One region of the Dermacoccus sp. CCH2-D9 genome, then DNA from elsewhere that is predicted to be linked to it. Evidence: riboswitches for the same ligand, from Rfam matches in the RefSeq annotation. Region 1 holds a riboswitch; each other region holds the start of a gene.
The links. Region 1 has a riboswitch for S-adenosylmethionine ahead of AX669_RS01380 (MetQ/NlpA family ABC transporter substrate-binding protein). Riboswitches for the same ligand answer to the same signal wherever they lie in the genome.
Positions count from the first base shown of each region.

Region 1 (7,108 bases):
TTCGTCGGCGCGCCGTCCTTGTAGGCGGCCGCGACCTTCGGGCCCTTCGCGAGGGTCTCGGAGTCCGGCTCGTGCGCGCTGACCCCGGGCACGGTGACGACGATGCGGCGCGGCGTGCCGACGACGGCGACGTCGCCGTGCTCGAGGCGGGTGCTGGCGAGCGCCGACGTGACGGCCTCGCGCACGGCGGGAATCGTCGCGTCGAGCACGTGCGGCGGCATCTCCTCGACGCCGATCTCGAACGCGAACGTCTGCCGCGCGTCGCCGAGTTCGGCTGCGGTGGGCGCCGGCTCGGGCTTCTCGACGGGCTGGGTGATGTTGGGCGCCGACGCGGCCGCCTCCGCCAGCTCACGCACGCGTGAGGTCGCCGCGTCGCCCTTGAGCAGCGGGTGACCGAGTTCGGCGCGACGCTCGCTCCACAGTGCACCGGTCTCGCGAGCGAGGCGGCGCATGAGGGAGAACGAGCGCGCACGCTCCGTCGTGGAGACGGCGCCGCGGCTGTCGAGGATGTTGAACGCGTGCGAGCTCTTGAGCACGTACGTCCACGCCGGCACCGGCAGGCGCGCGTCGATGAGGCGCTGAGCCTCGTCGGTGTACTCCTTGAAGAACGCGCGGGCCGCGTCGACGTCGGCGTCGTCGAGGTAGTAGCGCGACATCTCGTACTCGTTCTGCGCGAACACCTCGCCGTAGCTGATGCCCTCGGCGTACGCCATGTCCTTGAAGTGCGTGACGCCCTGAAGCGCCATGAGGATGCGCTCCATGCCGTACGTCAGCTCGACGGCGACAGGCTCGAGGTTCTGCCCGACGACCTGCTGGAAGTATGTGAACTGCGTGACCTCCATGCCGTCGAGCCAGACCTCCCAACCCAGGCCCCACGCGCCGATGGCGGGCTGCTGCCAGTTGTCCTCGACGAAGCGCACGTCGTGCGCGTCGAGGTCGATGCCGAGCGCCTCGAGCGAGCCGAGGTAGAGCTCCTGCGGGTTGCCCGGGTCGGGCTTGAGGATGACCTGGAACTGCGTGTGCGTCTGCAGCCGGTTCGGGTTCTCGCCGTAGCGGCTGTCATCCGGGCGCACGGAGGGCTCGACGTACGCGACGTGCCACGGCTCGGGCCCGAGCACGCGCATGACGGTGTTGGGGTTCATCGTCCCCGCACCGACCTCGGTGTTGTAGGGCTGCACGACCATGCATCCGCGGTCGGTCCAGTACTTCTGCAGCGTCAACAGGGCATCTTGCATCGTCAGCACGTCGGTCACGCGCCCCAGGTTACCGAGTGCGCACGCGCCCCGCCCATTCGTCCCGATCACGACGTCACAGCAGACGATGACGGCGCACGCGCCGCCCGGGAACGCGGGCGCTCGCCATGAGTTCCCGCGTCGTCAGCACCTTGGTCGGCGACATCCATCCGCACGACGGCTTGTGGAGCGCGTAGCCACCACCCAGGCTGACGGCCGCGTGGTCGATCAGGCCGTCAGGGTTGCGCCAGACATGGACGACACCAAGGCCGCCGTCGGTGTCATGACGCGGCAGCAACCGCGTCCGCTCTCGCAGCCACGCCTCGATCGGCTCGCGCTGCATCCACTCCTCACGTGCGCCGTCCACGCCGGCCGCGGTGAGAACGGCACCGAAGCAGTTGGGCCCGCTGGCGCGCGGGAACGTCCCCGCGATCTCACGGGCGCCTGGCAGCACGGCGTCGATATCGGCCCAGGCCCGCTGGGTGATCTCGCGATGACGACTCGCGCGCCGCCCCTCGACGACGTATGCCACGACGCGCTCGAGGTCGCGCGCGATGGCCGACGCGTCGTCACCGCTACGCCAGAGGTGACGCGTGGGTTGCGCTCGCCTCAGAGACGCCGGCAAGGCGCGCGCCGCCGCGCGATCGAGCCAGCAGATGGCTTGGTCGTCCACGCCGTACAGCAGGAACGTGTCCTTGAGCTCGAACGTCACCCGCTCGGGCTCGTCGCGCAGGCCGAGGTCGTGCGCGACGCTGCGGGGCACGACGAACGGCTGCTCGACCGGCATCGTCCACGCGCGCCACTGGAGCAGCTGCTCGTGCGTCACCTCGATGCCGAGCACCTCGCGTACGGGCGCCTCGGACGGGCTCATGCAAGCCTCTTCTGCCATTCGATCATCGTGCCCTCGCGTTCGTAGCCGAGCTCGGAGTTGATCCGCAGCACGTGGGTGTTCGTCTCGTCGTTCCAGGTGCGCTGCACCTCGACGCCCGGCGCGACCTGCGGCAGCAGCAGCGACACCGCAGCCTTGACCCGGTAGCCGAGCCGGTGCCCACGGTGCGCGGCCTCGACGAGGGTGTCGTCCTGGTAGGCGATCCAAGGCGTCTCCGCGGGAACGCTGACGTGCGTGAACGCGGCCATCTGCCCGGTCGGTCGGTGCCACGCCACGGCCTCGACGACGCGTCGGCCCTGAGCGCGTGCGGTGTCGAACAGCTCGCGCACCCGCGCGGCATCCCACGTCTCCGGTTCGATCGCAACGTCACCGAGCGGGGTGTCGGTCGACATCATCGCTCCGAGACGGGCCCGCTCCTCGAGCCACTGCGACGGGAGGTCGTCGACGGCCGTCTCGACGACATACTCGTCGTCGAACGCGAGGGCGGCACGCATCTGTGCGGCGACGGCGTCGCTGACCGGCAGACGCTGAGCGTTGCGCACGCACGTCTGGGCCTGGGCGAACCCGCGGGCAGCGAGGAAGGCGCCTGCGGCGTCAGGCTGGCCGACGGGCGTCTGCGTCTCGACGAGGACCGTCGTACGTCCCTCGTCCTGCATGATCTCCTCCGCGGCTGAGAGCAGCGCCGAGCCGACACCCCGTCGTCGCGCGGGAGCCGGCACGTCGAGGTGGAGAAACGCGAGGTGGGTGTTGTCGCGGCGCGGCAGGACGAGCTCGGCGGCACCGACGACGCCAGCTGCTGTGTCCACGCCATCATCCTGTATGTCGGCTGCTCCCCCAACGGCGTCGTCGTCGCACGAGGCTTCCCCCTCGACGGCGACGAACGCATGACGCGTCTCGGATTCCTTGCCCCACATGGCGCGCAGCTCGTCGGCGGGGTAGGCGATCGTGTGCTTGCCCCACTGCTCGTGGCCCACCGTCATGAACACCTGCGCCCAGGCGTCGAACAGCGGGTCGGACGGGCCGATCTGACGAATGCGCATGGCGACATTGCACTCAGCACCAGCTGCGTACGCAACCGGTTTTTCGGCGCGTCCGCCTGGATCGTGCGACAACCCGTTCATGCCGGCGGAGGGTCGGGCCGGAATGCCTCGACCGCCGGCGGTGTTGTCTCGGAACCCGAGGAAAGGCACCTCATGTTCACTCGAAAGCACACCCGAACGCCCGAGGCGAGCGACCTGCACGACGTCCTCGACGTGCCGATGTTCTCCGAACTGCCCGACGGCTCGGCGACCCTGTACGTCGCGATGGGCTGCTTCTGGGGCGCCGAACGCATCTTCTGGAAGATTCCGGGCGTCGTCACCACGGCCGTCGGGTACATGGGCGGCCACGCCACCGAGCCGACGTACGAAGATGTCTGTGGCGGCGGCACGGGCCACACCGAGACGGTCATGGTGGCCTACGACCCGTCGCGCGTGTCCGAACGCGAGCTTCTCAAGGCGTTCTGGGAGAACCACGACCCGACGACCGCGAACCGGCAGGGCAACGACGTCGGCACGCAATACCGCTCGGCGATCTACTGGACGACGCCGCAGCAGGAGCGCGCTGCCCGCGAGACGTCCGCGCTCTTCCAGGAGGCACTCGACGACGCGGGCCGCGGCGCCATCACGACCGAGATGCGCCCGGCCGACGAGGCGGGCCCCTTCTGGCCGGCGGAGCTGTACCACCAGCAGTACCTGTCCAAGCACCCCGGCGGCTACTGCAACCACGGCTTCAAGGGCGTCACGTGCCCCGTCGGCGTCGCCGACCTGCCCGCGCAGACGGATGTCCTCCCGCCACGCTGACGACGACATGCACGGCGGCCGCTGAGCCGGCGGCCGATCAACCGGCCACCGCGGCGCACCGGCCGTCTCAGCGCACCTGGAAGGCCCGGCTCGTTCCGGTATGGGCACTGACCTTGCCGTTCCAGCCGTTCTTCCAGCTGCCCTGCTGCACGAGGCGATACGTGCTCGCGGGCGTGCCGCGACGTATGCGCCGCTCCATGGTGCATCGCGAGTACGAGACGCCCTCGCGCGACCAGACGTACGAGGTGTCCCAGTCGTGGTCGTCGAGGACGTCGACCCACGACGAGCCGACCTGACGCTGCACCTTGACGAACGTGCCCATCGTGCGGAAGTCATTCTTCGGGTGGCCGCCGCGGAAGACCGCCCGCACGCTCGAACCAGCCGAGCGTGTGGCGTCCGGCTGAGTCAGGACGTCACCGAAGTGCTGCCCGGGTGGGGCGTCGTCGAACACGACGCCGGGGCCCTCGGCGCGTGGCCGACGTCACACTCATCACCCACCTAGACGATCGTCCAAGCTGTGTGAAGAAATCACTCACCCGAGCCTCGACGGCGAAAGACGCCGCATCAGCCACGCCGCGTGTCGCACGTCACAATCTTCGCCCACGTCTCATCTCCAGTGCCACAACTTGACGCTTTGTCGTGCGCGGCTCTAATCTCGCTGCTGGTCAAGAGATCCGATGCAAAGCCCTGGCTGGTCGGACGGCAACCCTCACACGCGTGGCGGGGTGCTCCAGGTGATGACCCGGCCGCGTCGACCACGCGGCAAGCACGCTCGGCACCCAACGTGACGGCATCCTCGTGAGCCTTCCGTTGCGCTGCCCAGGCCCCGAAAGGCATGCCCCGCACGACACCGCGCACCGCGCCCCACCCCGGCGCCCCGCCTTCACGCTGACTCCGCGCACCCGCGCCAGCCCCGCGCATTCGCATCCTTGCCGCCTCACCAGGAGAGATCATGACCGACAAGCACACCCCCGCCGACGAGACCTCGACGCCCACCTCGTCCACGCATGACGCCACGAGCGCCGAGAACGGCGCGACCGCCCTGCCCCCGAAACCGAAGAACGACACCGGCAAGTACGTTGCGATCGGCGCAGGCGTCCTCGTCGTCGCGCTGGCCGCCGGCATCGGGGCCAAGGTGCTCGGCGGGAGCAGTGACGACAAGCTGACCCACCTCAAGGTGGGCACGACGGAGGCGTCGGACCCGTACTGGAACCAGCTCGTCAAGGTGGGCAAGGACAAGTACGGTCTCGACATCGAACCGGTCAACTTCTCTGATTACACCCAGGCCAACCCCGCGCTCTCCGAGGGCCAGGTCGACCTCAACCAGTTCCAGCACCTGCAATTCCTCGCCGACTACAACACCAAGGCGAAGCAGAACCTCACGCCCATCGGGGCGACGTACATCGTCCCGCTGGCGCTGTACTCGAAGAAGCACACGAGCGTCGGCCAGTTCCCCCAGGGCGGCAAGATCGCCATCCCCAACGATCCGACGAACCAGGCGCGCGCCTTGCTGCTGCTGCAGAGCGCCGGACTGCTGAAGCTCAAGGGTGGTGGCACCTCGCTGTCGACCCCGGCCGACATCGACGCCGGCGCCTCGAAGGTCACCGTCACAGCGGTCAACGCCGAGCAGACCGCGGCCGCGCTGCCGTCCGTCGACGGCGCGATCGTCAACAACAACTTCGCCGCGGACGCGAAGCTCGACCCGAGCAAGGCCCTGTTCAAGGACGACCCGCATGCGGCCTCGTCGAAGCCGTACATCAACGTCGTCGTCGCGCGCGCCGCGGACAAGGACAACGCCGACTACGCCAAGTTCGTCAAGGCCTACCACGACCCGAGCGTCGAGAAGCTCATCGAGGAGCGCACGAAGGGCACGAGCGTCCTCGTGAACAACTCCGCCTCCGAGGTGCAGGGCATCCTCGCGAACCTCGAGGCCCAGATCAAGGCGAAGGGATCGAAGTGACGGGCCCCTCCCCCACACTGACGAAGGCCGCCGCGCCGGCGAGTGCCACCCCGCCCGCCGTCGCCTTCCACGACGTCGGCAAGACGTTCACCCGCGGCAAGAGCCGGGTGACGGCTCTCGACGGCATCACGACGCAGGTGGAGCGCGGACGCATCGTCGCCGTCATCGGTTTCTCCGGCGCAGGTAAGAGCACCCTCGTACGTCTCATCAACGGCCTGGAGACGCCGACGCGCGGCCACGTCGAGATCGACGGCGTCGACCTCGCGTCGCTGTCCGCGAAGCAGGTGCGCGAGCTGCGCGGTCGCATCGGCATGGTGTTCCAGCAGTTCAACCTCATCCGCTCGCGCACGGTGTACGCCAACGTCGCCTACCCCCTCGAGGTCGCCGACTGGGACAAGGCGCGCCAGGAGGCGCGCATCACCGAGCTGCTCAGCTTCGTCGGGCTCACCGAGAAGGCGTGGGCCTACCCCGACGAGCTCTCCGGCGGGCAGAAGCAGCGCGTCGGCATCGCCCGTGCGCTCGCGACGAACCCGGAGATCCTGCTCGCCGACGAGTCCACGTCCGCGCTCGACCCCGACACGACGAAGGACGTCCTCGCGCTGCTGCGCCGCGTCAACGACGAGCTCGGCGTGACGATCGTCGTCATCACCCACGAGATGGACGTCGTGCGCGAACTCGCCGACGACGTCGTCGTCCTCGAGGCCGGCCGCATCGTCGAGTCCGGGCGCACCGTCGACGTCCTCGGCGCGCCGAAGGCGGACGCGACGCGCCGCCTCGTCGACGCCACCCTGCGGAACGTGCCCGACGCACGCGAGAGCGCCCGGCTGCGCGCTGCCCACGACGGGCACCTCGCGACGCTGACGGTTCACGACCCGCGCGAGTTCGGCCGTGTCCTGGCCCGCATGTCCGCACACGGCGTCGAACCGGAGATCGTGCACGGCGGCCTCACACCGCTCAAGGACGACACCCTGACGACGTTGACGCTCGCCCTGCGCGGCGACGACGGCGCCGTCACCACCGTGCTCGACGAACTGCGTCTCGCCGCCGACGTCGAGGAGGTCGCCGCATGATGCCCGCAACCGATTGGGAGGCGCTGCGCCCCACGATCGTCACCGCGGTGGGCGAGACGCTGCTCATGGTCGGCGCGACGATCATCATGGGCGGCCTGCTCGGCCTCGCCCTCGGC
Region 1 covers NZ_LSJT01000015.1:338-7,445, forward strand. The annotation lists partial or broken gene AX669_RS01355 (glycine--tRNA ligase subunit alpha) at 1-1,235, opposite strand, end outside; gene AX669_RS01360 (hypothetical protein) at 1,309-2,103, opposite strand; gene AX669_RS01365 (GNAT family N-acetyltransferase) at 2,100-3,161, opposite strand; gene msrA (peptide-methionine (S)-S-oxide reductase MsrA) at 3,315-3,962, shown strand; gene AX669_RS01375 (neutral/alkaline non-lysosomal ceramidase C-terminal domain-containing protein) at 4,030-4,413, opposite strand; SAM riboswitch class IV at 4,626-4,737, shown strand; gene AX669_RS01380 (MetQ/NlpA family ABC transporter substrate-binding protein) at 4,915-5,922, shown strand; gene AX669_RS01385 (methionine ABC transporter ATP-binding protein) at 5,919-6,992, shown strand; gene AX669_RS01390 (methionine ABC transporter permease) at 6,989-7,108, shown strand, end outside.

Region 2 (7,108 bases), on a different contig from region 1:
GCGCAGACCGACCTCGTCGGCCAGCTCGAGCCCGGTGGCGCGCAGCAGATCGCGTCGAACCCGAACGTCGACGCCGACGCTCTCGCACTCGACGAAGCGGCGATGGAGTTCGGCACCGACTGACCTCCCGAGACGTCGGCGCCGATCGACCAGGACATCGGCGCTGATCGACCAAGACCTCGGCATCGGTCGAGGAAGGTTGCACGCTCGGCGCGATCGAGGAGGCCGCCCACTGGATGGTGGGCGGCCTCGTCGCGTCCGGACGGCAATGTGGTCGTCGGCTGGACACGGCGCCGTCGACGACCGTCACCCAGGTTGGTAGTGGCGGCCGAACCTCGCGAGTGTGGACGCCGCTCGCCGAGGTGTAGAGGAATCGCGAATGTGGACGCAAATCGCAGATGAGTACGGGCCCCTGACCCACCTGCGATTTTCGTCCACATCGGCGATCTACGTCCACATTCGTAGGAGATCCTCAGCAACAGCCGCCTCGCATCACCGCGGGCGACCAACGTCACGCCTGGGTGGTGCCGGCGGCTCGGCGTGGGGTGGTGGGGGGCACCCGGTAGCCTTGGCGGCACGGGCCGTGCCATTCGTACGTGTGCGGCCGAGTCTGCACGTCACGAACAAGGAGCACAGCCGTGTCCGAGAACATCACCCTGACCGTCAACGGCGAACCACGCGAGGTCGAGCAGGGCACGACGGGCACGGACCTGTTCGGCGGCGACAAGGCCGTCCTCGTCATGCGCATCGACGGTGAACTGCGCGACCTGTTCCGCGAGATCCCGGATGGCGCGTCCGTCGAGCCCGTCACCGCGCAGGACCCCGAGGGCCTCGCCGTCCTGCGTCACTCCGCGGCCCACGTGCTCGCGCAGGCGGTGCAGCAGATCAACCCGAGCGCGAAGCTCGGCATCGGACCGCCCGTCACCGACGGTTTCTACTACGACTTCGACGTCGCCGAGGCGTTCACGCCCGACGACCTCAAGAAGCTCGAGAAGGCGATGCAGAGGATCGTCAACGAGGGCCAGACGTTCAACCGCCGCGTCATCACCGACGCCGAGGGCCTCGAAGAACTGGCGCACGAGCCCTACAAGTGCGAGCTCATCGGCCTCAAGGGCAACGCTGCGAATGCGGCCGAGGGCGCGGAGGCCGAGGTCGGTGGCGGTGAGCTGACGATCTACGACAACGTCCGCCGCGACGGCACCGTCGCCTGGGGCGACCTGTGCCGCGGCCCGCACGTGCCGTCGACGAAGGTGCTCGGCAACGCGTTCAAGCTCATGCGTTCGGCCGCCGCGTACTGGCGCGGCAGCGAGAAGAACCCGCAGCTGCAGCGCATCTACGGCACTGCGTGGCCGACGAAGGACGAGCTGAAGGCCTACCTCGAGCGCCTCGCCGAGGCCGAGAAGCGCGACCACCGCAAGCTCGGCGCCGAGCTCGACCTGTTCAGCTTCCCCGAGAACATCGGCCCCGGCCTGCCGGTGTTCCACCCCAAGGGCGGCATCATCAAGCGTGAGATGGAGGACTACGTCCGCCGCCGTCACATCGAGGAGGGCTTCTCCTACGTCGGCACGCCGCACATCGCGAAGGAAGACCTCTTCTACACCTCGGGTCACCTGCCGTACTACGCGGACGGGATGTTCCCGCCCCTCGACGTCGACGGGCAGAACTACCGCCTCAAGGCGATGAACTGCCCGATGCACAACGAGATCTTCCGTTCGCGTGGGCGCTCCTACCGTGAGCTGCCGCTGCGCTTCTTCGAGTTCGGCACGGTGTACCGCGACGAGAAGTCGGGCGTGCTCTCCGGTCTGACGCGCGTGCGCATGATCACCCAGGACGACTCGCACAGCTACGTCACGCCCGAACAGGCGCCGGGAGAGATCAAGCACCTGCTCGACTTCATCCTCGGCCTACTGCGCGACTTCGGCATGAACGACTTCTACCTCGAGCTCTCGACGCGCGACGTCGACGGGGACAAGAAGGACAAGTTCATCGGCACCGACGAACAGTGGGACATCGCGACGAAGGTGCTGTCGGACGTCGCGCTCGAGTCCGGCCTCGAGCTCGTGCCGGACCCGGGCGGTGCCGCGTTCTACGGCCCGAAGATCTCCGTGCAGGCGCGCGACGCCATCGGCCGTACCTGGCAGATGTCGACGATCCAGTACGACTTCAACCAGCCCGCTCGTTTCGGCCTCGAGTACCAGGCGGCGGACGGTTCGCGCCAGCAGCCCGTCATGATCCACTCGGCGAAGTTCGGCTCGATCGAACGCTTCCTCGGCGTGCTCGTCGAGCACTACGCGGGCGCGTTCCCGGCGTGGCTCGCGCCGGTTCAGGTGCTCGCTGTGCCCGTCGCGGAGGAGTACTACGACTACCTGCAGGACGTCGCGATCAAGCTGCGCGAAGCCGGCGTGCGTGTCGAGGTCGACATGAGCGACGACCGCTTCCCGAAGAAGATCCGCAACGCGTCCAAGTCGAAGGCGCCGTTCATCCTGATCGCCGGTGAAGAGGACCGCGACAACGGCGCCGTCTCGTTCCGTTTCCGCGACGGGTCGCAGAAGAACGGCGTGCCGGTGGCCGACGCGATCGCCGAGATCACCCGCGTCATCACCGAACGTCAGAACACTGACCCGACGGCCGGCTGACTCCTGCCGCGACGACGACGCGCGCCCCCGAACCTCGCGGTTCGGGGGCGCGCTCGTGTGTTGGCATGTGCACCCGAGGGCCGGCGTTCGACACGGCCGGATGACCACGCTCGGGGTACGAAACCCGGCTGCGTCACCCGTCGCGGGGACCCACCTCAGCGCATGGTCATTTCGCTGCGGCGAAGCCCTTCTCGAGGTCGGCGATGATGTCGGCGGAGTTCTCGATGCCGACGCTCAACCGCACGAGGCCGGGCGTCACGCCGGCGCCGCGGCGGTCCTCGTCGCTGCCCTGGGAGTGCGTCGTCGACGCAGGATGGATGGCGAGGGAACGGACGTCACCGATGTTCGCGACGTGCGAGTGCAGTTCGAGGGCGTCGACGAACTTCTTGCCCGCCTCGACGCCACCGGCGATCTCGAACGACAGCACGGCGCCGGAGCCGGCGGGCAGGTAGCGGTCGGCGAGTTCCTTGTAGGGGCTCGACGGGTCGGAGGCGTAGAACAACGTCTCGACCTGCGGCTGCGACTTCAGGAACTCGACGACCTTCTTCGCGTTCTCCACGTGTCGCTCCACACGCAGCGACAACGTCTCGAGGCCTTGCGCGATGAGGAACGCGTTGAACGGGGAGACGGCCGCGCCGAGGTCGCGCAGCAGTTCGACGCGCGCCTTGAGGATGAAGGCGAGGTTCGCGCCGAGCGGCGATCCGACGCCGAGGTCGCGGGCGAACGCGAGACCGTGGTAGCTCTCCGACGGCTCGTTGAACTGCGGGAACTTCGCCGGGTCGGCGGCGTAGTCGAACGTGCCGGCGTCGACGAGCACGCCGGCGATCGACGTCCCGTGCCCCCCGAGGTACTTCGTCGCGGAGTGGATGACGACGTCCGCGCCATGCTCGATCGGGCGCAGCAGGTACGGCGTCGCGACGGTGTTGTCGACGAACAGCGGCACCCCGGCGTCATGGGCGATGTCGGCGAGGCCGCGCACGTCGAGCACCTTCTGGTCGGGGTTGCTCAGCGTCTCGCCGAACAGCAGCTTCGTGTTGTCGCGGATGGCGCCGCGCCACTCGTCGAGATCGTTGATGTTGTCGATGAACGTCGTCTCGACGCCGAGTCGCTTGAGCGTGTACTTCAGCAGGTTGTACGTGCCGCCGTACAGCGCGGACGAGGCGACGATGTGGTCGCCGGCCTGAGCGACGTTGAGGATGGCGAACGTCGTCGCCGCCTGACCCGACGCGAGCAGCAACGCGCCGACGCCGCCCTCCAGCGCGGCGATGCGGTCTTCGACCGCCTGCGCCGTCGGGTTGCCGATGCGCGTGTAGATGGGGCCGAGATCCGACAGGCCGAAGCGGTTGGCCGCGGTCTCGGCGGAGTCGAAGACGAACGACGTCGTCTGGTAGATCGGCAGCGCCCGGGCGCCGGTGTCGCCGTCGACGTTCTGGCCGACGTGGATCTGCTTGGTCTCGAAGGCCCAGTTCTCGGAGCTCATGATGATGTCCCTCTTGAGGAGTGCGTGGACGCACGGGCGGCGCACCGTACGTGTGGTGCCCGAAGGGGAATCCCTCCGCGCTTGCCCGGACGCGCTCGGCGCCGGGCCAGGTCGTCACCCGGAGCACCCCGCCGCGGTGGGAGGGTTGCCGGCCAGCAAACCGGGGTTTGACGCTGACGCTCGTGACCTGCGGCCACTCTAGGCCGGGTGGTGTCATCAGGCGGGAATGCTGTCTCACATTCCGGTCGCGGCCCCGTGCTGACGCGACGCGCCTACGGGCGACGACCCTCATGCCGTGCTTGACTGTTGCCATGACACCGACGATCGTCCGCGCGCGCCGCGAAGACGCGTTCGCCTGCGCGGCGCTGCGTCTGCAGATGGACCTCGAGGCGGGGGAGAGCAACCGCTCCGGCTTCATCACCGAGTATGCCGATCACTGGCTCGCGCACTACGACGATCTGCCGACGTGGCTCGCCTCGAGTGCTGACGGGACGGCTCTCGGCATGGTGCAGACGTCGCTCGTGCACCGGCCCCCGGCGCTGGCTCGGCCGGCGCAGCCGTCGCTCTACATCGCGGTCGTCTTCGTCACGCCGTCGGCGCGCGGCCAGGGCCTGGCCGAGCGGATGCTGCGGATCGTCGACGCCTGGGCCGACGCGCACGACGTCGCGCGAATGATGCTCAACGCCCGTCCGCGTGCCCGCAGGCTGTACGAACGGGCCGGCTTCGGCCCGCCGGACGAACGTCACATGCAGCGTGTGGCGCCGTTCGGCCTCGACGCCCGCCGCGATGCGGAGCGTGCGTCATGAGCGACGACGTCATCTGGGCGCTCGATCAGCGCGAGCGCTGCATCGCCTGCCCGTCCAAACCGGTCGCGAACGCCGTCGTCCTGCACCTCGGTGCTGACGGCGCCCTCGCGCGCGACGCTGTCGAGCAGTGGGCTCGTGACGGCGTCATGGCCGCCTCGGTCGCATGGCCGGGGGCGGCGGCCGGCCTCGATGACGACGACTGGCTCGACCTCGAGGACGCCGTCACGGGCCTCGCCGGGCTGGCGAGCATCGTCGCCGTCGTCGGTGACGGCGACGCGGCCGAGGTCGCGCGGACGTTGGCGGGCCGTGTCGGCGACGTCGCGCACGCGGGGGAAGCCGACCGAACCATTGTCCCGGCGCGTCTGCGCGAGATCGCGGCGGTCTGAGACCGCTCACCCGGGGTGCATGGTGCGCGCGAGCCCACCCGCGGCCGCTGCGTCGAGGCAGGCGGGGCTCTAGGATCGGGCCATGGTCGACGAGTTCAACACTGATTCGCAGGACGACATCCTCATCGAGCAAGCCGGCGCCTTCGCGGGCGAGGCCGACGGGTTCGGGCGGCTGTGGACGCCGCACCGCATGGCGTACATCGAGGGCGAGCGTCCGACAAAGGACGCCGGCCACGACTGCCCGTTCTGCGCGTCGCCTACGAAGACCGACGCCGACGGCCTCATCGTCCACCGTGGTGAGCACTGTTTCGTCGTGATGAACCTGTTCCCGTACAACCCGGGCCACCTGCTCGTGTGCCCGTACCGTCACGTCGCCTCGTACATCGACCTCACCGACGACGAGACCGAGGAGTTCACGAAGCTGACGAAGGCCGGGGTGCGTGCCCTCAAGGCCGCGTCGAACCCGGGCGGGTTCAACCTCGGGATGAACCAGGGTGACGTCGCAGGTGCCGGCGTCGCCGCGCACCTGCATCAGCACATCGTGCCGCGCTGGGGTGGCGACATGAACTTCATGCCGATCATCGGGCGCACCAAGGCGCTGCCGGTGCTGCTCGAGGACAGCCGTCAGCGCATCGTCGCGAACTGGCCGAACGACTGACACCGGGCACCACGGGCAGTGCGCTGCCTCGAACGGGTATATCGAACCGCTACAGTTGAACCACCATGCTCAACAAGTACGCGCGCGCGTTTTTCTCCGCCATCTTCCGGCCCATCGCCCAGCTCCTGCTGCGTCTCGGCATCAGCCCCGACGTCGTGACGATCGTGGGCACCGTCGGTGTCGCGTTCGGTGCACTGTGGTTCTATCCGCGCGGCGACTTCCTCGTCGGCACGTTGTTCATCACCGTCTTCGTCTTCTCGGACATGCTCGACGGCAACATGGCGCGCCTGTCGGGCCGCTCGTCGACGTGGGGTGCCTACCTCGACTCGACGCTCGACCGCGTCGGTGACGCCGCGATCTTCGGCGGCCTCGTCCTGTACTACGCGGGCAAGGGCGACAACTTCCTCATGGCGTGCCTCGCGCTCGCGTGCCTCGTGCTCGGCTCGGTCGTCTCCTACGCCAAGGCCCGGGCCGAGGGTCTCGGCATGCAGGCGAACGTCGGCATCGCCGAGCGCGCCGACCGTCTCGTCGCCGTGCTCGTCACGACCGGCCTCGTCGGCTGGTTCCTGCCCGAGATCGTGCTGACCGTCGTGCTCACGCTGCTCGCCGTCGCATCGTTCATCACGGTCGTGCAGCGCATGCTCATGGTGCGGAAGCAGGCCCTCGCCAAGCCGTTCGAGGGCTGAGCGCGTGGCCGCCGAGGGGTTGACGACGCGCGCCCGCGACGCCGTCACCGTCGCAGCGTTCAAGGGCGCCTGGTGGGGCGTGCGGGCGCTGCCCGAGCGCGCCGCCCACCGCCTCTTCGACGTCATCGCGGACGTCACGACGCGCCGCGGCGGCCCGAGCGTCGCGCGGATGCGCTCCAACTACGCGATCGCGCGCCCCGAACTCGACGACGCAGCCCTCGACGCGCTCGTCGCCGCCGGCGTGCGCTCGTACCTGCGCTACTGGTGCGAGGCGTTCCGACTGCCGTCGCTGACACGCGAGCAGATCGCCGAGAGGGTGACCACCTCGGGTGAACTCGAGGCGACCCGCAGCATGCTCGCCGATGGACGCAGCGTCGTCGCCTACCTCGGCCACCTCGGCAACTGGGATCTCGCGGGCGCCTGGTCGGCGACACAGCTCGCGCACGTGACGACGGT
Region 2 covers NZ_LSJT01000092.1:7,176-14,283, forward strand. The annotation lists gene argG (argininosuccinate synthase) at 1-123, shown strand, start outside; gene thrS (threonine--tRNA ligase) at 639-2,636, shown strand; gene AX669_RS07595 (bifunctional o-acetylhomoserine/o-acetylserine sulfhydrylase) at 2,803-4,116, opposite strand; SAM riboswitch class IV at 4,189-4,304, opposite strand; gene AX669_RS07600 (GNAT family N-acetyltransferase) at 4,428-4,922, shown strand; gene AX669_RS07605 (hypothetical protein) at 4,919-5,308, shown strand; gene AX669_RS07610 (HIT domain-containing protein) at 5,391-5,966, shown strand; gene pgsA (phosphatidylinositol phosphate synthase) at 6,032-6,652, shown strand; gene AX669_RS07620 (phosphatidylinositol mannoside acyltransferase) at 6,657-7,108, shown strand, end outside.
Region 2: it holds a riboswitch for S-adenosylmethionine, as region 1 does, so the genes downstream of both, AX669_RS07595 (bifunctional o-acetylhomoserine/o-acetylserine sulfhydrylase) here and AX669_RS01380 (MetQ/NlpA family ABC transporter substrate-binding protein) in region 1, are expected to answer to the same signal.

Region 3 (7,108 bases), on a different contig from region 1:
GACCTCCTGCTCGGCGTTGAGCAGGGCGACCTTGCCGATCTGCTTGAGGTAGTCCTTGACCGGGTCGGCCGTCGCACCCGCCGTCACGACCTGCTGGGCCGGCGCGTCATCCTCGTCACCCGGACGCAGGACGAAGCCGCCCTTCTCGTCTTCGGCCTCGCCGGCGGGCTTCTTCGCCTCGTCGACCTCCTCGGCGCCTGCCTCGACGTCCGTCACGACGACGTCGTCGATCTCGACGTCCTCGGCGACGACCTCGTCCGGCTCGTCAGCGGCCGACTTCTTGGCGGTGGTCTTCTTCGCGGTCGTCGACTTGGCCGCGGTGGCCTTCTTCGCCGTCGCCTTCTTGGCGGTGGTCTTCTTGGCGGCCGCCTTCTTCGCGGGGGCCTCACTCGCCTCGTCGGCGGTGACGATCTCGTCGAGCTCGACGTCGGTCTCCGCCTCTACGGCCTTCTTCGCCGCCGTCTTCTTGACGGCAGCCTTCTTCGCGGTCGTCGTCTTGGCCGCGGTGGTCTTCTTCGCGGCAGCGGTCTTCGTCGCGGTCTTCTTGGCAGTCGACTTCTTCGCCGCGCTCTTGCGCCCGGTCGTCGTGGCGACGGCCTGGGCCGCGTGAACCTCGTCGAGCACGATCTCGATGCCCTCGGCCCCCAGCGCCTTCAGCACCGCCTTCTGCTTGGCCATGGAGATCTTCGCTTCTTCGAGGGCGGTCTTCAGCACCACGCTGTCGACCGTGCCGCTCGCGCGCCCCTGCTCGAACAGAGCAATGACCGCGGGATGGTCGATGTCCGCGGGAAGCGCGGGGGTCTGAGCCGTTTCGGACACTGAGGTCACCAACTACCTTCCGAGAGTGCACAACGCATCGGGCAGGCGCAATCGCGCGCCGAGCGCTTCGTACGAGGGAAGAGACGAACCACGGGGGCGGGATCCGACGAGAGCCGGTTGCTCGAGACTCACCTGAGCTCGCCTGGCACCGTGGTGCCTGATTCGATCCCCCGCGTCGCTTCTTTCACCATTATAGAACTCTGGGTCGAGAACCGCAGAATCACGGGGTTCAACGCCCCTGCGTGCGCGGGTGTTCCCGACCTGACGCAAGCGCGTCAGGCCGGGGTTGGGAGCAGCGCGAGATCAGTGCGCTGTGGGCTTGACCGCGAGGACGGGGCACGGCGCGTCGAGCAGCAGTCGCTGAGCGCTCGAACCGAGGATCAGCTTGCCGACGGGCGTGCGGCGACGCAGCCCGATGACGAGCAGCGCCGGGTCGAGTTCGGCCACCTCGTCGAGGATCACCTCGACCGCGTCCTGGCCCTCCTCCACCTGCACGACGCGGCCGCCGACCGCGTCCGCACTCTCCTGCGCGGCAGCGCGCGCGTCGTCGCTCGGGACGGTCGAGACGAGTACGAGCGGGCGCCCCAGCACACTCGACTGACGCACGGCCTCGGCCACCGCGGCCTCACCCTCCGGGCCCGGAGCGAAACTGACGACGACGGACATGCGCAACCCCTGTTCTGCGACTGTGGCGATCGGCTCACACGCTACCCGAGGTGCCGCGAGCGCCCGCCGTCACGCCACGGGATGGACGCGGCCCGCCTCGGCCGTGAGCGGCCGAGCGATGACCTCGCGCACGAGCGCCGCGATCTGGTCGGCCTCGATGAGGAAACCGTCGTGACCGTGCGGCGAGTGGATGAGACGCAGCCGTCCGCGCCCGTGAGCCCGGACGATGTCGGCGGAGGCACTGACCGGGAACAGCCGATCGGAGTCGACCGCGGCGACGACGAGCTCACCCCCGAACACCCGAAGCGCAGGCTCGATGCCGCCGCGGCCGCGGCCGACGTCGTGCGTCGCCATCGCCTGCGTGAGCCGCACATAACTCATGGCGTCGAACCGCGCAACGAGTTTCGCGGCGTGGTGCTCGAGATAGCTCTCGACGGCGAACAGGCCGCCGTCGAGCGTGCGGTCCGCTCCCTGCGACTCGCGCCCGAACCGCTCCTGCAACTCGTGCGCGCTGCGGTAGGAGGTGTGCGCGATCTGGCGGGCGAGCCCGAGCCCCGACGTCGGGAAGACGCCCTGCTCGAGGTAGCCGCCACCCCGGAAATCCGGGTCAGCTTCGATTGCCCGCACCTGCGTGTGCCCCCACGCGATCTGGTCGGCGCCCGCCGCCGCGCAGCTCGCGACGACGAGGGCGCGCTGCACCCGATGCGGGAAGGTCGCCACCCACTCCGCGGCGCGCATCCCGCCGAAGGAGCCGCCGATGACAGTGTGGAAGCGCGCGATGCCGAGAGCGTCGGCGACCCGCGCCTCGGCGCGCGCCTGATCCCTGACGCTGACGTGTGGGAAGCGCCCGCCCCACACCCGGCCGTCTGGTGCGAGCGACATGGGGCCCGTGCTGCCGCGACAGCCGCCGAGCACGTTGATCGCCACGACGAACAGCTCGTCGGTGTCGAGGGGCGCGCCGGGGCCGATGAGACCAGGCCACCACCCCGCCGTCGGCTGCCCGGGGCCGACCGGCCCGACGACGTGCGAGTCTCCGGTCAGGGCGTGCTCGACGAGGACGGCGTTGCTCGCGTCGTCGTTCAGCTCGCCCCAGCACTCGTACGTCATGACGACGTCGGGCAGGGCGGCGCCGTTCTCCAGCGTCAGGGTGCCGATGTGGACGGCACGTGCGTGCGGGTTGAACCCGTCGTCGGTGAGGGGCGCCGCGGAGTCGGCCACGGCGAGGCGACGGTGCGAAACCATGACGTCCTCGATTCCGAGGTGGGTCGCAACCCACCTCTCGCGCTTGCCGCCCACGGGCGGCCCTGTCGTCACCCGGGGCACCCCGCCGCGAGGGAGGGTTGCCGCTCAGCAAGCCGGGGCTTGTGTCGCTGAAACTCTTGACCTGCGACACAGTAGGCGGCCCTGCCCGCGGCTTCCATCGCCCGCGCGGCGACGTCCACGATGTGGCGCGCTCCCACAACCGGCACGCTCGTCAGGCGACGGAACTCTGCCGAGCCTTCGTGTGGAGCGCACCGACGGCCTGCTCGTACGACAACCCCGTGCCTGTGATGTCGCGCAGCAGTTGCCCCAATGACGTCCGTCCGATGCGCAGCGACGCCGCGGCGCACGCACCGGCTCCTCGCAGGTCGCCTTCGCGCCAGGTCGCGGCGGCCTCGAGGGCCTTCCACGCGGCGCGGCCGTGGCGCGGCACGAGCGGCAGCCAAGTTCGCAGGCACGCGCTCGTCATCAGCGGGCCAGGCTCGCCGAGCGGCGTGCCCGGGCTCAGCAGACGGAACAGTTCGGGTGCGACGCACAGGAGGATCTCATCGCGCGTCGGGCCGTCGACGACAGCGTCGGCGAGCACCTGCAGGTCGGCGCTGCGGGAGCGTCGCCGGGTGCCCGACGCGGTGTCGGGGACGTCGCACAACCGTGCCCAGGCGGCTCGGACGTCGACGACGCTGGGAACGGGGCGCGCGGTGGCGGCCATGGCCTCGCCGCCGCGGCGGACGTCGCGAAGCTGCTCGCGGGTCTGCTCTGACAGGGACGGGATCTCGTGGATCGCGCCGTCACAGCAGCCGAGCTCGCATTCGATGGCCCACCAGTGCTCGTCGCTGGCACCGAGGACGTGGTGCAGCGGCACGCGGCGCTCGATGCGTTTCGCGAGGGCCGCGATGTCGACGCGGCCCGGCTCGCAGCGATAGGCGATGGCGATGGCGGCCTGCGCACCCATCGTCGCGCGCCGCTCAGCGACGACGTCGAGCATGTGCGCCGTCTCCCCGTCGCACGCATCGTCCGCCCAGCCGAGCACCCCCGCGAGCGCACCGTCACGTTCGAACAGGACGATGACGGCGCCCGCCCCCTCGGAGCCGACGAGATCGGGAAGGGCTGCCACCAGGGCGCTGAGGCCCTTGAGTCGTGTTGTTGTCTTCATGCCCCCAGCGAAACCCATGACGCCACCCGCGCGCTGACCACGAGCCACAAACCTGTGGACGAGGCATCCTGCGGGCCGCGAAACGGGCCGTAGCCGTCACACCTGTGGGTGAGTGGGCCGTTCGAGCAAGGCCAGGCGGGGGTTCGCGGCCCTCAGATCGTCGCCCGGAAGCCCGTTGATGCGCACGGACGACACATCGCCGAACCGGCCCGGACACGCCGAACGCCACCCGCCGAAGACGAGTGGCGTTCGGGGTGGAATCAGGGCGACGTCAGGCTGACGGCGGGATCTGCGCGACGAAGTCGCGACGCGCCGACTGGGCGATCTTGCGGATGAGGACGACATCGAGGCCGCCACCGATGAAGCCGCCCGCCACGGGGATGAGGCGCGGAATGCGCGTGAGGAAGCGACGCCCCACCTGCGAGCCGAGACGGAACGCAACGGACTTGTTCACGACGGCGAGCGCCGCCGGCGGCAGCTTGCGCGTGGCGACGTTCGTCGCGACGCCACCCGTCATCGGGCCGAGGCCCTTGAGGACCTGCGTCGCGTCCGCACCGATGAGGTCGAGCAGGATCGCCGAGCGCACGGCTGGGTCGTCGACGTCGTGACCGTTGATGGCGGCGATTGCCGCGACCATGCGCGTCGCGACGGTGTAGAAACCGATGACGTTCGCGGGCAGTGCCACGGGGAGCGTGACGAAACCGCCGAGGTTGGTGAGGAAGCCGTTCGCGCCCGCGAGCTTCGTGTGTGATGCGACGACGTCGTCCATCGCCGCTTCCTTGGAGCCCGCCTTCTTCATCGCCTCGTCGGCGACGGCGCGGGCCGACTTGAACGTCGCCACGCCCCCGATGCCCACCGAGATGAGGTGCTGCGCCAGGGTGTTGGCCGTCGAGTCGAGCATGCCCGACGGTTTCTCGGGGGCTGCAGGAGCCTTCTTGTCTTGACCGAATCCGAACATGAGGTGATCCTCCCAAGTTGGCGGGGGCCCGGCAAGCCACCGCAGGGGTGGCCGCAGCCAGGCGAGCGTTGCGAAGCCCGCGTGGCCGTCGGCTCAGACCGACGGCCGGCGAGAAGCGCTCGCGGGCTCACAACGAGCCCTTGGTGCCCGGATCCTCTCCCTCGGCGCGCAGGAACTGCTCCAGCTCGGCGCCGATCTCGTCTGCGCTCGGCAGGTCGTTCATCTCGGCGGCGAGGAGCGAGCGTCGACGACGACCCTCGGTGAAGGCGTCGTACTGCCGCTCGAGGCCCTCGACGACCTCGGTGACCTCGTCGTTCTCGCTGATCTGCTTGGCGATGTCGACGCGATGCAGCCCGGCGATCGCGGCGAGCTCCTGAGCGGGGATCGCCAGCCCCGTCAGCCCGCAGACGGCCTCGAGCGCGGCGAGCGCGGCGTCCGCGAACTCGACCTGCGTGAGGTAGTGCGGCACGTGGATCGCGAAACCTGCGGTGTCCATGCCCGCCTCGGCGAGCCGGATGTGCATGAGCCCTTCGGCACTCGAGGGAACCTGGACGTTGCCGAAGAGCGGCTCGTTCTCCGTCAGCAGACGCTGATCGGAGGCGAAACGCGTGAAACCGACCGGGCGCGTGTGCGGCACGGCCATCGGGATTCCGTGCGCGCTCACCATGAGCGAGACGCCGAGGTTCGCCGCGAGGATGCGGACGGCCTCGCTGACGCGCTCCCACTGGTAGTCGGGCTCGGGGCCGGCGAGCAGCAGGAACGGCGTGCCTTCGGCGTCGACGAGGCGGTACAGCACGAGAGCCGGGTCGTCGTACTCGCTGTAGCGGTCGCGATCGAACGTCATCATCGGGCGGCGACCGCGGTAGTCGAGCAACTGGTCAACGTCGAACGACGCGACGACCGTGTGCTCGAGCGTGCCCAGCATGTGCGCCGTCATCAACTTCTGCGTGTTGCCCGCGTCGATGAAACCGCCCAGCGAGACCACGAGGGTCGAGGCGCTCTGCTCGGCGAGCGGGGTGTCGGTCTCGATGCGGAACAGTTGCGTGGGATCAAGCACGTCGTACTCCTTCGTCAGGTGCTCACCGTTCAACGCCCCGCGCGCGGGGATGATTCCCCCACGCCGCGGCCACTCAGGTCTGCGGCGACGCGGCGTCCGGAACGGTCTCGGCATGACCGTCGGTGCGCAACTGCGCCCGCAGCGCCTCGGCATTCTCGGCGAGGATCTGCTGGTCCTGGCCGCGCGTGACGGCGTGCGGGTCGAACTCGGCCGGGCTCTGCGTCGGCCACACGTGCAGGTGCAGGTGCGGCACCTCGTACCCCTCGACGAGCAGGCCGACGCGCTGCGCCTGCCACGCGCGCTGCTGCGCCTGACCGATGATCTGCGCGACACCCGTGAGATGCGCGAAGATGCTCGGCGGCGCCTGCGTCCATTCGACGATCTCCCCGCGCGGCACGACGACCGTGTGCCCGTCGGTGATGGGGTCGATGACGAGGAACGCCACGCACACCTCGTCCTGCCAGACGAAGTGCGCCGGGATGTCGCCGTCGATGATCTTGCTGAAGATGCTCGCCATGGCCTCCAACCTACGCCCGATCAGCGGGCCTCCGCAGCGTCCATCGCCTTGTAGATCCGCTTCTCGGACACCGGGTGAGCGGTGCCCAGACGCTGCGCGAACTGGCTGACGGCAAGCTCCTCGATCATCCAGCGGATGTCGAGCACGTCGGCGTCCCCACGGCGCTCGGGGCGCAGCCCGGCGACCATGTCGTCGTACTCACGTCGGACGGTCGCGACGAGGTCGGCGCGGTCGGCGTCACGCACGAGATCGGTGACGCCCTTGTCGAGCCGCTCGAGCATTCCCCGCACGTAGCGATCGAGGTGACCGAGGCGCGCCAACCCGGTCTCGGCGACGAAACCGGGATGGATGAGCGCGACGAGGTGAGCGGCGACGTCGTCGTGCAACGCCTTCGCCGCGGGCGCCGTCAATCGTGACAGCCCGAGCTGCACCTCGGCGGCGTGCTCGAGCACGGGCGCGAGCTTCTCGGCCGCCTCGAGCACGAGCGGTGCCACCTGCTGACGGATCGCCGTGAGGGCCGCGTCGAACTGCTCTGCGTCGCGCACTTCGCGCCCGGGCATGCCTTCGATGACGGAGTCGACGGCGGCCGCGAGGACGTCGTCCATGAGGGCGTCCATCGAACCGTGCGGGTTGTTGCCGAGCGCGAGCTTCTGCCGGTTGCTCATGAGGCCGAGGATT
Region 3 covers NZ_LSJT01000147.1:36,797-43,904, reverse strand. The annotation lists gene AX669_RS12420 (RNA polymerase sigma factor) at 1-828, opposite strand, end outside; gene AX669_RS12415 (universal stress protein) at 1,123-1,485, opposite strand; gene AX669_RS12410 (homoserine O-acetyltransferase) at 1,555-2,727, opposite strand; SAM riboswitch class IV at 2,762-2,870, opposite strand; gene AX669_RS12405 (hypothetical protein) at 2,960-3,898, opposite strand; gene AX669_RS12400 (EcsC family protein) at 4,170-4,856, opposite strand; gene AX669_RS12395 (PAC2 family protein) at 4,984-5,913, opposite strand; gene AX669_RS12390 (HIT family protein) at 5,987-6,430, opposite strand; gene hrpA (ATP-dependent RNA helicase HrpA) at 6,451-7,108, opposite strand, start outside.
Region 3: it holds a riboswitch for S-adenosylmethionine, as region 1 does, so the genes downstream of both, AX669_RS12410 (homoserine O-acetyltransferase) here and AX669_RS01380 (MetQ/NlpA family ABC transporter substrate-binding protein) in region 1, are expected to answer to the same signal.

Region 4 (7,108 bases), on a different contig from region 1:
AGCGCCGATGATCTGCTCGACTACGTGCCGACGCCGACGCCGTTCATGATGTTCGAGGATGCGACGGGCGCGACGATGTCACTGCGACAGATTGGCGCGATGGGCCCAGCGATCTTTCTCTACGTCTCACCGTCGTGTGGGTCGTGTCTGCACGTCATGGACGCAGCGCCGGCGTGGCAGGAACAGCTCGGTGACCTGCCGATCCACTACGTCGTCACGACGCAGCCGCAGGCGGACGTCATCGTCGAGCGCGGCACCGACCCGGCCCGTGTCATGATCGACGAGCCGCTCGCCATCTCACAGATGATGCGGGTCGGCACGCCGACGCTGTTCGCCGTCGGCCCGACGCAGGAACTCATCGCCGGCCCCGTCTCGGGATTCGATGCCATCGAGGCGACGATGCAGGACATCCTCACCGAGGTAGCCGCTGCGCGCCCGGTTCACTCCTGACGCAGCCGTCCCCGCCGGCGATTTACGTCCACCTTGGCAATTCCCGTCCCCTTCCGCGAACGGCGTCCACCTTCGCGATTCTTGGTCACTCTCATGAAGGCGACCAAGAACCGCGAAGGTGGACGAAAATCGCGCATGACGACGTAAATCGCAGATGGAGACGGGAATCGCAGATGGGCGCGCGCCCGATCCGCGGACGAGCGGGTCAGCGGGCGTTGCTCGTGAGGTTCCAGGCGTCCTCAGAACCGTCGTCATCGGACGAGTCGTGCCCGTCGTAGTACTGCTCGCCCGGCTCGGCGAGGTCGGCCTGCGACTGCGCGACGAGGTCGATCGGCCCCGCTCCCATCGAACCGCCCGCACCCATCGAGCCGGGTGCACCCGTGGAACCCCCGGAGCCGCCCGAACCCATACCGCCGAGGGCGTCGTCCTCGCCAGCATCCGCGAAACCGTCGCCACCCGACGCATCGGGCACGTCCTCGCCCTTGAGCAACGCGAGCGTCTGCGGCAGGTCGTCGGGCTTGACGAGCACGTCACGTGCCTTCGAGCCCTCCGACGGCCCGACGATGGCGCGCGATTCGAGCAGGTCCATGAGGCGACCGGCCTTGGCGAAGCCGACGCGCAGCTTGCGCTGCAGCATCGAGGTCGATCCGAACTGTGTCGTGACGACGAGTTCGGCGGCCTGCAACAGCACGTCGAGGTCGTCGCCGATGTCGTCGTCGATCTCCTTCTTCGGCGCGACCTGCGCGACGTCCTCGCGGTAGTTCGGCGCGAGCTGGCTCTTGACGTGCGCGACGACGGCGTGGATCTCGGATTCGTTGACCCATGCGCCCTGCACGCGCATCGGCTTGCTCGCACCCATCGGCAGGAACAGCGCGTCACCCTGGCCGAGCAGCTTCTCGGCACCGGGCTGGTCGAGCACGACGCGGCTGTCGGCGAGCGACGACGTCGCGAACGCCAGGCGCGACGGCACGTTGGCCTTGATGATGCCGGTGACGACGTCGACGGACGGGCGCTGCGTCGCGAGGATGAGGTGAATGCCCGCGGCACGCGCGAGCTGCGTGATGCGCTGGATCGACGCCTCGACGTCGCGCGGCGCGACGAGCATGAGGTCGGCGAGCTCGTCGACGACGACGAGCAGGTAGGGGTACGGCGCGAGCTTGCGCTTGCTGTCGGGCGGCAGCTGCACCTTGCCCGCGCGCACCGCCTTGTTGAACTCATCGATGTGCTTGTAGCCGAACGCGGCCAGGTCGTCGTAGCGTGCGTCCATCTCGCGCACGACCCACTCGAGTGCCTCGGCGGCCTTCTTCGGGTTCGTGATGATCGGCGTGATGAGGTGCGGGATGCCCTCATACGCCGTCAGTTCGACGCGCTTGGGGTCGACGAGCACCATGCGCACCTCTTCGGGCGTGGCCCGCATGAGCAGCGACGTGATCATCGAGTTGACGAAGCTCGACTTACCGGCGCCCGTCGCACCCGCGACGAGCATGTGCGGCATCTTCGCGAGGTTCGCGACGACGTAGCCGCCCTCGACGTCCTTTCCGACACCCATGACCATCGGGTGCGTGTTGTTCCGCGCCGCCTGGCTGCGCAGCACGTCGCCGAGGCTGACGAGTTCCTTGTCGGCGTTCGGGATCTCGATACCGATGGCCTTCTTGCCGGGGATCGGCGATAGGATGCGCACGTCGGCGCTCGCGACGGCGTACGAGATGTTCTTGCTCAACCCCGTCACACGGTCGACCTTGACGCCAGGGCCGAGTTCGACCTCGTAGCGCGTCACCGTCGGGCCGCGCGTGAACCCGCTGACGACGGCGTCGATGCCGAACTGCTCGAGTACCTCGGTCAGCGCGTCGACGACGCGGTCGTTCGCGGCGGAGCGCTCCTTGGGCGGGGTCCCCTGTTCGAGGACGTTCGAATCGGGCAGCGTGTACGTGACGTCGCCGCCCATTGCGAGCTGCTCGACACGGGGTGGAAGCTGTTCGGTGGGCTGAGCCTCCACCTGACGTTGAGGGACGGCTGCGGCCGGGGCAGCCTGCTCGACGCGCGTGGCACCGGCATCCTGACGGGCCGCCGCGGCCTTCGGCGACTCCCCCGGCCGCTGTGCCGACGCCGGGCGCGACGCCTGCGCCGCACGTGCGGAGGCCTGGTCGACGACGGCATCGTCGACGGAATCCATGGGTGCGGAGCGGCGCGCTGCCCCACCTGCCGGCGACGCTCCGGAGCGCGATGCCCGGGCTCGCGCGAGCGCAGCGGCGCTCGCGTCGCCGGCGCGCTCGTCGTCAGAGCCGCCGTCGGGCATCTCTCGCGTCTGATCGACGCCCGCCGGGGCGCCGTCGATCGTGTCGATGTCGTAGATCTGCTGCTCACCGCGACGGCGGTTGAGCGGGTTGCGTGATGTGCCACGGCCCTTGCCGCGCGGTCCCTTGCCGACGACCTCGGCGGCCTGCTCGTAGGGCTCATCGCCGCGCCGGGCGTCGTCACCCGCGCCGCGACGCGAGCCGCCCCGCGCGCGGTTGCCGATGTCGGCGCCGTGCAGGTCGTCGGCGACGGCGTCACGCTGAAGCAGCTCGCCCTCGTCGTCGCGTTCATCGAGGGGGTGGCCGAAGATCTGCGCCTCGACCTCGCGGATGCGCTGCGGGATGCGATTGACGGGCGTGCGCGTCAGCACGAGGAAACCGAAGAACGACACGAGCGCGAGGATGATGCCCGCGCCCCACACCGTGAGCGCGGCAGACAGCGGCCCTCCCGTGATGACGCCGAGGATGCCGCCTGCGCCGCGCACCGCGGTCGAAACCCCTGTCGACGGACGCCCGCCGACGAGGTGGGCGATCCCCGTCGAGCCGAGCGCGAGGATCGTCAGTCCGATCGTCATGCGGTTGGTCGGCTGGTGCCCCCGCGGGTGGCGGAACATGTGGATGGCCATGCCGATGAGGACGACGGGCAGAACGTAGGCGATGACGCCGAACGTGCCGGCCGCGACGGCGTGGACGACGTCCCCGAACATGCCGGGCAGCCCCCACCACTCCCGCGCAGCCACGACGATGCCGAGGGCGAGGAGGGCGAAACCGAGCCCGTCGCGACGGTGTTCGGGTTCGAGGTCAGAAGCGGCGGCGCCGACGCGGCGGACGGTGCCGCCGGCGACGTGCGAAACACCCATCCACGCGCCACGAGCAGCGCGACCGGACGCGGAGGGACGCGCTTCAGCAGCCCCTCGCGACGAGCCGGTCTTGCGCGCGGGTGCATTCTTCGTCGTGCCGCCCGAACGTGGTGCGCTCGACTTCGGCGGGGTCGTGCGGGCGCGCGTCGTCGAGGCCGCAGATGCGCCGGCCGGGCGCGAGCTCTTGGCGCGCGGCTGCGAAGAGGCCTTCTTCGCGACGAGGACGCTGTCGTTCGCTGGTCTGTTTCGGGTCGCCACCCCGCAAGGCTAGTGGGGGTTCCGGCCGTTTTCGCGGACCCACGCCGTGACACGGGTCCAATGGTGACGGCGGGTCGGCTCGACACCTTCGAATCCGCGTCCCGACGCGCTGGCGCGTTGACGCGCTCGCATCCGACAGCGCCCTGACCCGTGTCGGAGGCGCCGCCAGCTGCCCGGGGGACCACGGGCATCCCCACCGCGAGACGCCGACTCTTGCGCGCGGCGCTCGCCATCCGCGATCCCACAGGTGATCTCACGATGCGAACCTCTGGCCGCACGTCGGTGGACGCGGCGGAGGGCCGGGTGCGAGCGTTCACGTAGGTCATGAGTTCCAGCGCACAGCCCCGGCTTGCTGGACGGCAACCCTCCACCGCGGTGGGGTGCTCCGGGTGACGACCTGGCCGCCACCAGCACCGGTGTCGGCAAGCGCGGGCCGAGCCATCTGGCGACGGCGAGGCCCCTGATTCGAGGAGCCTCGATGCCCCGTTCTGCCATTCTCTCGATCCTTGACTCCGACGCGCGCCGCCACGCTGCGAGCCACACGACCCGCCCCGCTCACGCCGTAACCCCCGGGACTCCCGTCGCGGACCCCGAGCGTCACCACACCCAGCCCGCGCACCCCGGCGGGTCCCGTCGCGAGACGCCCACGGCTACCTATCATCGCGCGGACGCGCCGCAGCAGGCCAATGCCGCCCTGGCCACGATCGGCGCCGATCTCGGCGTCGCGACGCTCGACGGGCGCGTCGTCGAGCACGCGAACTTCGACCACGGCGCGACGGCTCCCGCGCTGCAGGCCGCCGCGCGGGCCGTCGACACGACCCTGCGCACGTACGGTTCGGTGCATCGCGGTGCGGGACGGGCGTCGCAGCTGACGACCCGGTGGTACGAGGAGGCTCGGCAGGAGGTCGCCGCGTTCGTCGGCGCGCGCGAGGACGACGTCACCGTCTTCACGCGCAACACCTCGGACGCGCTCAACCTGTTGGCTCACTGTCTGCCGCAACAGACGCAGGTCTTCGTGTTCCGCTCGATGCACCACGCGGCGCTGCTGCCGTGGGCGGACGAGCGGACGACGCGGCTGCCGATCCCTCACTCTCACGCCGAGGCTGAGGGCTACCTCGACGTCGCTCTGGCGGAATTCCGCGCCCACAACGATGCTCCCGTGTTGGTCCTCATCACCGGCGCCTGCAACGTGACGGGCGAGGTGTGGCCCATCGAGCGCCTCGCCGCCGTCGCCCGCCGGCATGAGGCGCGGACGGCTCTCGACGCCGCGCAGCTCGCCCCGCACCGCCGCGTCGACATCGACGCCTGGGGCATCGACTACGTCGCTCTGTCCGGCCACAAGGCCTACGCGCCGTACGGTTCAGGAGCCCTCGTCGGGCGCCGCGACTGGCTCGACACCGCCCCTCCGTACTTCCGCGCCGGCGGCGCGAGCCACCGCGTCAGCGAAGATGCGTCAGGCGCCGGCGACGTCGCCTGGGCGCCCGCGCCCGCACGCCACGAGGGCGGCACCCCGAACGCGGTCGGGGCCATCGCGCTCGCGGCCGCAGCCTCGACGCTGTCCGCGCAGCGCGGCGAAGCCGAGGCGCGCGAGGAGAAGATCCACGCCATCGTCCGCGACGGTCTCGCCTCGATCGACGGCGTGAGGATCGTCGAACTCTTCGACGAGCAGAATGCCGCGGACGCTCACCTCGACGATGGCGCGCCAAGGCGGAATGCGAGCGACAACGTCGGCGTCACGACGTTCACCGTCGCCGGATACGACCCGACGCTCGTCGCTCAGGTGCTCGCAGACGAGCACGGCATCGCTGTGCGCGACGGGCGATTCTGCGCTCACCTGCTCTGCGACGCGCGCCTCGGCGAGGGCGCGACGGCAGTGCGCGCCTCGATCGGTCTCGCCACGACGACAGAGCACGCACGACGCCTCGTCGACGCCGTGCGTGCTCTCGTCACCCATGGGCCCACCTTCGACTACACCCACACCCCGGGCCTCGGGTGGAGCCCCGTCACCGACCGACGAGACCTCTCAGAGCCCCGCCCCTGGTGAGGAGAACGAGCGGCGGTGGGCCCCAGCGAGGGGCTCACCGCCGCATTTCGTCAGATACGGGATGCCGACGCGGTGGCTCCTGTCGAAGGGCCCGCTCGCGCGCTCATGCGAGTTTTTTTGACCACGCTCAATAACAAACCTCGACGTCCATTTCGAATCCAGTTGCACCCCAACGGACGAAGGGTGCGACGCGTCACACGCGTCGCACCCTTCATTCATCCGAGATGGCAGCCAGAGGCGATCTCAGCCGCCTCACACGACCCCCTGACATACCCCCGAAGCGTCAGGCGTCGATGACCACCGGGATGATCATCGGTCGGCGGCGCAGCTTGCCGCCGACGAAACCGCCCACGGCGCGCCGGATGACCTGCTGCAGTTGGTGGCTGTCCTTGACACCCTTGTTGCGTGCCTCGAGCAGCGCCTGCTCGATCTTCGGCCGGACGCGGTCGAACACCTCGTCGCCCTCGGCGAAGCCGCGCGTGCGGATGTCCGGGCCGGCGAGGATCGCGCCCGTCTTCGCGTCGCGCACGACGATGACGGTGACGAAGCCCTCGTCACGCAGGATGCGGCGGTCCTTGAGCATGTCCTCGTCGGTCGTACCGACGAGCGAACCGTCGACGTAGACGTACCCGACCGGCACCGCGCCCGTGATGGCAGCCTTGCCGTTGACGAGGTCGACGACGACGCCGTTCTCGGCGAGCAGCACCTGGTCGCTCGGCACACCCGTCGCGGCGGCGAGCTTGCCGTTGGCGACGAGGTGACGCCACTCGCCGTGGATCGGCATGACGTTCTTCGGCTTGACGACGTTGTAGCAGTACAGCAGCTCGCCGGCGGAGGCGTGGCCCGAGACGTGCACCATCGCGTTGCCCTTGTGCACGACATTGGCGCCGAGACGCATGAGGCCGTTGATGAGGCCGTAGACGGCGTTCTCGTTGCCCGGGATGAGCGAGCTCGCCATGAGGATGGTGTCGCCCTCCCCCACGTCGATACGGTGGTCGCGGTTCGCCATGCGCGCCAGCGCCGCCATCGGCTCACCCTGCGAGCCGGTGCAGATAAGCACCTGCTTGTCCTCGGGCATCTGCTCGAGCTTCTTGATGTCGACGAGCACGTTGTCGGGCACCTTGAGGTAGCCGAGGTCGGCGGCGATCGTCATGTTGCGCACCATCGAGCGCCCGACCATCGCGACCTTGCGCCCGTGGGCC
Region 4 covers NZ_LSJT01000107.1:15,521-22,628, forward strand. The annotation lists gene AX669_RS09465 (MauE/DoxX family redox-associated membrane protein) at 1-450, shown strand, start outside; gene AX669_RS09470 (DNA translocase FtsK) at 656-3,862, opposite strand; SAM riboswitch class IV at 4,183-4,297, shown strand; gene AX669_RS09480 (aminotransferase class V-fold PLP-dependent enzyme) at 4,341-5,906, shown strand; gene AX669_RS09485 (ribonuclease J) at 6,190-7,108, opposite strand, start outside.
Region 4: it holds a riboswitch for S-adenosylmethionine, as region 1 does, so the genes downstream of both, AX669_RS09480 (aminotransferase class V-fold PLP-dependent enzyme) here and AX669_RS01380 (MetQ/NlpA family ABC transporter substrate-binding protein) in region 1, are expected to answer to the same signal.